2 regions of the Paenalkalicoccus suaedae genome follow, and region 2 is predicted to be linked to the other one. Evidence: riboswitches for the same ligand, from Rfam matches in the RefSeq annotation. Region 2 holds a riboswitch; the other holds the start of a gene.
The links. Region 2 has a riboswitch for glycine ahead of gcvT (glycine cleavage system aminomethyltransferase GcvT). Riboswitches for the same ligand answer to the same signal wherever they lie in the genome.
Positions count from the first base shown of each region.

Region 1 (4,216 bases), 340 kb from region 2:
AATGAACTACTACCAATTTTTAATACGATTCGTTCCACGAATCATCCCTCCTAAAAATAAAAAAACCTCGCCCTTATAAAAAAGGACGAAGAGATCTCCGCGGTACCACCTTTGTTGGTTTAAAACCCAGCTTAAAGGACAATTAACGCTTGCCGCACGATTATGATAAACTAGAGCAGGTTCGGTATGTGAGGCCTTATAGATCCTTGCAGCCTGTTGGGATCTACTCTCTTAAAGACAGTCATACCTACTATTCTCTACATAATAATATTACCTTATTATTTATACTTTTAGAGGTAATGTCAAGGAATAATTGCACAATTCTAAAAACAATTTAAAGAGGGGATTATGGATGCAAACGACTGTAAAAAAGCGTGATACACTTCTTCGAATGTTATTTATTTGTTTTGGAGCGCTCGTCTTATTTGGCCCATCGTTCCTGCTATTACTCACGCAGTGGATATGGTTTAGTCATGATTCTATTTGGTTTGTTGGCGCGCATTCCTCTTCATATATTTTACTTACAGCAGGATTTTTGTTCTTGCCAATTGGACTTTTAGCTTATTTTTATTTTAGAACGAAGGTAACGATACACATGCTAAGAGGGTACACCGTTTATTTAGTAGTGAGCTTGATTGGATTTATTTGCTTAAGCGCGGTCGCGCTTAATTCCTATTACTACATTACGGATCGTGGCATCACCTTTTCATCCATAAGCATGGTTGGAGAAAGGGAGATTCCTTGGAGTTCGATTGACACGCTTGAGGTGTGGATGACGGAAGAGACAGATGCGCAAGCAAATCACTACGTGTTAATGAGAGGGGAAGAGCAGGTATATCGATTTGAGGCGACGTCCTATACGAATCGCCATCGCGATCGAATGTTTAGAATGGTTACACTTACGCGCGGAGAAGTGAAATTTGTATACGAAGAAGAGGGAGAATAGCGCTCCCTCTTCTGTTTAGTTAATTAATGATTGAAGTGGTGCAGGGATTCGGCCACCGCGATTAATAAAGCGATCAGATCCGAATGGATTCATCGCAATAATCGGAGCACGACCTAGTAATCCGCCGAACTCGACCATGTCACCTTCTTGTTTACCTGGCACAGGAATAACGCGCACGGCCGTCGTCTTTTTATTGATCATTCCAATAGCCATTTCGTCCGCAATCATTCCAGAAATAGAAGCGGCAGAGGCGTCACCTGTGATCGCGATCATATCAAGACCAACAGAGCATACACACGTCATCGCTTCTAGTTTAGAAAGGGTAAGTGCGCCATCTTCGATTCCTTTAATCATACCGTTGTCTTCACTAACCGGAATAAATGCTCCGCTTAAGCCACCAACGTAAGAGCTCGCCATGGCGCCACCCTTTTTGACAGCATCATTCATTAAAGCAAGTGCTGCGATCGTACCGTGCGTACCGACACGCTCGAGTCCGATCTCCTCAAGAATTTCCGCCACGCTATCGTTCATCGCATTTGTCGGTGCTAATGAGAGATCCATGATACCAAATGGCACCTCTAAGCGTTCTGCTACCACTCGTCCGATTTGCTCTCCTGCGCGAGTGATTTTAAATGCTGTCTTTTTGATTACTTCTGAAACTTCGCCTAAGTCTGCATCAGGATAACGACGAAGCGCATGCAAGACAACGCCAGGACCAGAGACACCTACGTTTAACACAACTTCTCCTTCACCAGCACCGTGGAAGGCACCAGCCATAAAGGGATTATCTTCAACAGGGTTACAGAATACAACAAGCTTTGCATTCGCGATTCCGTTTTGATCTTTTGTCAGCTCCGCACCTTCTTTAATGATTTCCCCTAAACGTTTGACGCCGTTCATGTTGATTCCGGAACGAGTTGTCGCTACAGAGACAGATCCGCACACGCGGTTCGTATCACTTAGGGCTTCTGCTAATGCATCTAGTAAGACAGTGTCTCCTTTAGTTTCGCCTTTATGAATAAGCGCACTGAATCCACCGATAAAGTCTACTCCTAGCTCACTTGCAGCCTTATCTAGCGTTTTAGCAAGTAAAATAGCATCCTCTCTCGTAGCACTACCTAGTAGTTCAGCAGCTGGCGTGATGGAGATACGCTTGTTGACGATCGGAATACCATATTCGTCTGCGACTTGCTCCGCCGTTTTTGTAAGGTCTTTTGCATAGGACGTTATCTTTTTATACACAGCATCTCTCATATGCTCTTGATCATGTGAGATACAGTCTCGTAGGCTGATACCCATTGTTACCGTGCGAATATCCAGCTTCTCCATTTGAATCATGCGTATGGTTTCTTGAATTTCTTGAAATGCTAAGCTCATAGTATCCTCCTATTAAATGCGGTGCATAGAGCCGAATAGCTCTTCTCGTTGCATGTCAATTTTAAGCTTCATCTCTTCACTAATTGTATCTAGATTATCGTGGAGGCGGTGGAAATCCTCTACGTCCGAAATGTCGATAAGCATCATCATCGTAAAGAAGTCTTGTAAGATCGTTTGAGAGATATCAAGCACGTTTACATCATTCTCTGCAAGCATCGTTGTTACTTTCGCTATAATACCAACCTGGTCTTTCCCTACTACTGAAATTACTGCACGTTTTTGTTCCATTTTGCTGTCACTACCTTCTCGTTTTAATATGAAGTCTTCTTGATGCACAAAAAAAGAGACAAGGGTTGTCCCTAATCTCAACAGAAAAAAACCGGCTCCATGCCGATCGTTTCTGTCCTTGTGCCTGAGATTATGAACCCTTCGGCGTCGCTTAGATGCGAACTCTCCAGAATTTGCTCCCGCAGTAGTGACCCACTGCGCTCATCGCTCGTATTAATTTAACTAAACGTATCAGTTTTCTAAATGCTAGTCAAGGGAATGAGAAATTAATATCACTGTAATAGCAACCATTATAAGACCGTGATATGATCAAGTTATTGTAACTGACAGAGGATGATCAAGGTGTATACAAAAATCATAAAGGTATTGATTGTAACAATACTTGTATTGGTGGGATTATTTATGTACGTCTATCTTTCCATGGATTCGTCTTCTGAAACGACGTGGGAAACGCATGAATCACTAGAGTCCGCTGGATTTAATCCGGCAGCATTAGAGCAGGCTCGTAACTACTATGAATCATTAAATTCGACGGCTGCTATGGTTATTTATGAAGGCAAAGTGTTGTTCTCATGGGGAGACGTCACGAAGAATACAAATGCCCATTCCGTTCGCAAAAGCTTTATTAGCGCCTTGATCGGCAACGAAATAGAGAGAGGGACGTTAAGTTTGGAGCAAACGCTCGAGGATCTTTCCGTCGAGGACGATACACCCCTTACTTCTTTAGAAAAGCGGGCTAATTTGAGCCACCTGATGACCTCAAGCTCTGGCGTGTACTTGCCAGCAGGAGAAGAGTCGTTTGGTATGAGACTCTCGAGACCTGCACGAGGAAGTAATTTCCCAGGACAGCACTACTATTATAATAATTGGGATTTTAATGTATTAGGCACGATTTATAATCAGCAAACCGAGAGAGATGTGTTTGAGGATTTTTACGAAAACATAGCCGTTCCTTTAGGAATGGAGGATTTTAGTTTATCCAATACGTATTATAAACATGAGGACCGTCGCTCTAGGCACCCTTCTTACTTATTCCGTATGTCGGCGAGGGATATGGCACGCTTCGGACAATTGTACCTTCAAGAAGGGGAGTGGGAAGGAGAACAGCTTGTTTCGAAAGAATGGATCAAAGAGAGCACCTCGGCTCAAAAAACCGTCCCCTCTAATTCCGTGTTTGACTACGGGTATTTATGGTGGGTCTCGACAACACCACCATATAGTGATTTAGGCTTATACTCGGCAGTAGGCAGGTATGGACAATCAATCGACATTGTTCCAGAGCTTGATTTAGTGTTTGTACACCGAGTTGACTCCACTACTTTGACACATCAATTCACGCGCTCCAGCGTAAACGAACTGCAGCGACTACAGCTGTTGCAGTTAATATTAGATGCCAGAAGATCCTAATAACAGGCAGGAACTGACCAGGAGAGAGGTTGGTTCCTGTTTTTTTGGTTGGGGAAGGGGCTTCGATGTTTTTTTGTCGGATACGCGATTAAGGTGGAAATTCACGCAATTCAGGAGGGTATTCGCGCAATCAGCACCGAAATATGCGCAGACAGAGACGAAATTCGCGCAATCAACAAAGTTTCACTATTAATACCA
Region 1 covers NZ_CP041372.2:1,839,846-1,844,061, forward strand. Annotated here, with positions in the region: gene proB (glutamate 5-kinase) at 1-38, opposite strand, end outside; gene FLK61_RS09840 (hypothetical protein) at 353-946, shown strand; gene FLK61_RS09845 (PFL family protein) at 962-2,323, opposite strand; gene FLK61_RS09850 (ACT domain-containing protein) at 2,336-2,611, opposite strand; glycine riboswitch at 2,714-2,791, opposite strand; gene FLK61_RS09855 (serine hydrolase domain-containing protein) at 3,014-4,018, shown strand.
Region 1: linked by a shared signal. The riboswitch ahead of FLK61_RS09850 (ACT domain-containing protein) and the one ahead of gcvT (glycine cleavage system aminomethyltransferase GcvT) in region 2 are both predicted to bind glycine.

Region 2 (4,216 bases):
AAAAACCAGAATCAACACCGTGGTTACGCTTAGATAGTGCCGTATAGTGTCTTACTAGCTGTAACTCGGATACTTCAGGTAGCTCCGCATCATCTGTACGTATCATCTCTTGTGGTAAAAGTTCTGATAACGAGACTTCTTCCGTGTCCATTTCAGGTAAACTATGACCGATACGTCCTTCCTTACTCAACTCAAAAATAAGTGCTTGGTTTTTCATGCCACAACCTCCCCAAGTGATGCCACTAGCTGATCAATTTCCTTTTTCGTTCGAAGCTCTGTCACGGCTAAAAGCATGTGACCTTCCTTCTCTGGATAAAAACGAGCTAGATCGAATCCTCCGATAATCCCTTTTTCAAACAGCTCTTGATTCACTTCTTTCACAGAACGCTTCACGTCAATGACAAACTCGTTAAAGAATGCCCCCGTTGTCACAACAGGTATACCTGCCGCTTCAAGCGCACGCTTGGCATAATTCGCCTTCTGAATGTTTTGCATCGCCATTTCTTTTAAGCCTTGTTTCCCAATTGCACTCATAGCGATAGAAGCACCAAGAGCGTTAAGCGCCTGATTTGAACAAATATTACTAGTCGCTTTTTCGCGTCTAATGTGTTGCTCGCGTGCCTGCAGAGTTAACACAAAACCTCTTTGTCCCTGGTCATCTGTCGTTTGGCCAACTAGTCGACCTGGTACTTTCCGCATTAGTTTTTTGGTGACAGCAAAATAGCCGCAGTGCGGTCCACCTAACTGCATCGGAATTCCGAACGGCTGAGCATCCCCAACAACTACATCTGCACCAAATGCTCCTGGCGGCTTTAAAACACCAAGACTTAGAGGATTGGAGGAAACAACGAGGAGGCTCTTCTTTTCAGAATGAGCAATTTTCTCAATCGCTGCTAAATCTTCAACTTCTCCTAAGAAGTTTGGATATTGAACGACTACACAAGCAGTGTCATCGTTATATTTTGCCTTTAAGTCCTCAAGGGAAGTTTGTCCGTCCTTTTCGTCAATCTCAATAACCGTTAAGCTCTGGCCAGAAGCATTCGTTTTAAGCACCTGACGCGCTTCGGGATGAACAGTTTTTGAGACAAGGATCGTCTTCTTTTTCGTTTCAGCAGCACTCATCATTGCTGCCTCTGATAAAGCTGTCGGACCATCATACATAGAGGAGTTCGCTAAATCCATTTGCGTCAATTCAGCAATCATCGTCTGAAATTCAAAAATCCCCTGTAGCTCTCCTTGTGAAATCTCCGGTTGGTAAGGAGTATAAGCTGTAAAAAACTCTGAGCGCAGTAGCATATGATTGACAACAGAAGGAATATAATGCTCATAGACACCAGCCCCTAAAAACGAGGGGAACTCTTTGACATGCGTATTTGCTTGAGCTAGACGGCTCATCTCTTTAACAAGTGCGGTTTCGTCCAAAGCTTCCTGTAGCTTTAAATCACCCTTAAATTTGATGCTGTCTGGAATATCCTCAAATAATTCATCCAAATTTGATACTCCGATAGTTTGCAGCATCTCTTTCTCATCTTGCTCAGTTAGTGGTAAATATCGATAGCGATTCATGATGATCCTCCTCTTTAGTTCTTCTCACGCTTATAAAATGGTGTAGCGACAACTTTTGCCTTCAAACGCTTTTTACGAACCTGCACGTCTACTTCCGTTCCAAGCTCTGTGAACACCGTCTCAATTAATGCAAGCCCAATATTCTTTTGCAAAGTAGGAGACTGCGTGCCTGACGTGACAAAGCCAATTTGTCTATCATTGTGATAAACCTCGTAGTCGGTTCTTGGAATTCCTTTGTCAATCATCTCGATTCCGACAAGCTTTCTTTGAAGCCCCTCTTCCTTTTGTTGCTTTAATGCCTTCTGCCCAATAGCAGCAGGCTCTTTTTCTGTTTTTACAACAAATCCAATCCCAGCCTCAAGTGGCGAAATTTCTTTAGAGAGCTCTTGACCATATAAGGCAAGCTTTGCCTCAAATCGGAGCGTGTCACGTGCTCCTAAACCACAAGGAACAAGTCCCTCCGCTTCACCTTCTTTTAGAAGCGCTTGCCAAAGCTCTGTCGCATCCTGAGGGTGACAATAGATTTCAAAACCATCTTCACCTGTATATCCTGTTCTAGAGATAAGTACTTTTTTACCAGCAAGGGTCACGTGATCTTTAAATCGGAAAAAGGAAATATCTGATAACTCCTCATCCGTCAAACGATTTGCAACCTTTTCCGCCATGGGCCCTTGTAGCGCTAACTGCGCATAGTTATCGGATACATCTGTTACTTCTACGTCCTCCGTTGCATGGTCTATTAGCCACTGCGCATCCTTCTCTTGATTAGAGGCATTCACCACTAATAAAAAGTCCGTTTCCGAGCGACGATAGATCACAAGATCATCCACTGTTCCACCATCTTCATAGCACATAGCTGTATATTGGCACTGATTATCCTTCATTTTACTAACATCATTTGTCATCATTTTTTGCAAGTACGTAATCGCCCCAGACCCTTTCACCTCAACCTCTCCCATATGAGAAACATCGAATAGGCCTGCCTTTGTTCGAACTGCTTCATGTTCCTCTTTAATAGAAGAAAATTGAACCGGTAAATCCCAACCACCAAAATCGATTGTTTTTGCACCAACACGTTTATACTCATCATAAAGTGGCGTTCGCTTTAACGTCATTCTTGCACCTCCATAAAATAAAAACCAATTTCACGTGATAAAAGCATCTTTTGCACAAAAAAAGACAGAGACACCCCTAAAAAGTAGTGTGTCTCTGTCTTTGTACCTGAGAGTTTCCCTCATAAAGGTTTCCCCATCGGTGCTCTGCTAAGTATCCAGATGCTCTCCAGAGTTGCGTCCAATAGAAGTCTCTTTTGCCTGAGAGATTCACGTCTCCGTTTGCTCCTTCGGCGTCGACTACGATGAGTCGCCCTCTCCCCCTATTGTCATTCGCAAATATTTACATAAATTTCTTTCGTTTGGTTCATACTATATACATCGTATCACTGAACGTAATTTCAAGGCAAGATACATTCTGTTTTTTTTGCATTTTCTGATTAGTGGAGGCGTTATCATGATTGATGTACTACTTAAAGATTCTTTGTCAGAAAAACTGACAGACCAGCATCCTATAACGACGTGGGATCAATTTACGTTAGCTTACGATATCAACGAGGCGCTACATAACCTCCCATTTGATGGAATCGTCTCTTTATCACACTTGCCAAATGTCACCTTACATGATTATCAACTTGACGCCTGTAAGCGTGTCCTTTTTGAATTAAACGGAAGCGCTTTGTTAGCGGATGAGGTTGGGCTTGGTAAAACGATTGAAGCAGGATTAATTTTAAAAGAGTATATGCACCGAAATATTGTGAAAAAGGTTCTGATACTTTGCCCTGCCTCATTAGTTTCTCAATGGGGAGAAGAGCTTCGCACAAAGTTTTTATTGCCGGCTTATGAGAAGAGAAAAGGCGTAGATTGGGAGACGTACGATATTATTATTTCCTCTATGGAGCTTGCAAAGCGTGAGCCTAATAGAGAGGCTATCTTAGCCATTAATTATGACATGATCATTATCGATGAGGCTCATAAGCTTAAAAATCATCAGTCTAGAAATCATCAATTTGTTCAGCAACTAAAAAAGAAATTTTGTTTATTGTTAACTGCAACACCTATGCAAAATAAAGTAAAAGAATTAATCCACTTAGTATCTATCTTACGTCCAGGTCTTCTCTCTGCTTCTCACGAAAAATCGTTAACAGATGACCAGATGAAAGCATTAGTTAAAAGCGTGATGATACGAACGAGGCGCAAGGATACCTCTATAGAGTGGCCGAAACGAATTGTCTCGACAACGTTAATTGACTTTTCGCCCGAAGAGACACAGGTCTATGAAAAGCTTGATGACTTACAAGCTGTTAACTCACTCCTCTCTTTAACTCTGAGACGGGAGTGGTGCTCAAGTAAATTTGCCGCATTAACAACCATGGTCAAAGCGCTAAAAGAAGAAAAGCTAGAAGATACAGGAGACCTTCAGGAGCTGTTAGCAGCTATGCAGCAGGTAGACCATCACGCGAAGGCTAAGGAAGTGTTAAATCAGATAAAAAGCTGGGGGTCTGATAAAGTACTTATTTTTACGGAGTATCGTGCAACCCAGCTTTATTTACAGGCATTTTTAACCCAAGCCGGGTATATATGCGTGCCTTTTAGAG
Region 2 covers NZ_CP041372.2:1,496,563-1,500,778, reverse strand. Annotated here, with positions in the region: gene gcvPB (aminomethyl-transferring glycine dehydrogenase subunit GcvPB) at 1-217, opposite strand, end outside; gene gcvPA (aminomethyl-transferring glycine dehydrogenase subunit GcvPA) at 214-1,566, opposite strand; gene gcvT (glycine cleavage system aminomethyltransferase GcvT) at 1,581-2,681, opposite strand; glycine riboswitch at 2,774-2,853, opposite strand; glycine riboswitch at 2,857-2,951, opposite strand; gene FLK61_RS08120 (DEAD/DEAH box helicase) at 3,076-4,216, shown strand, end outside.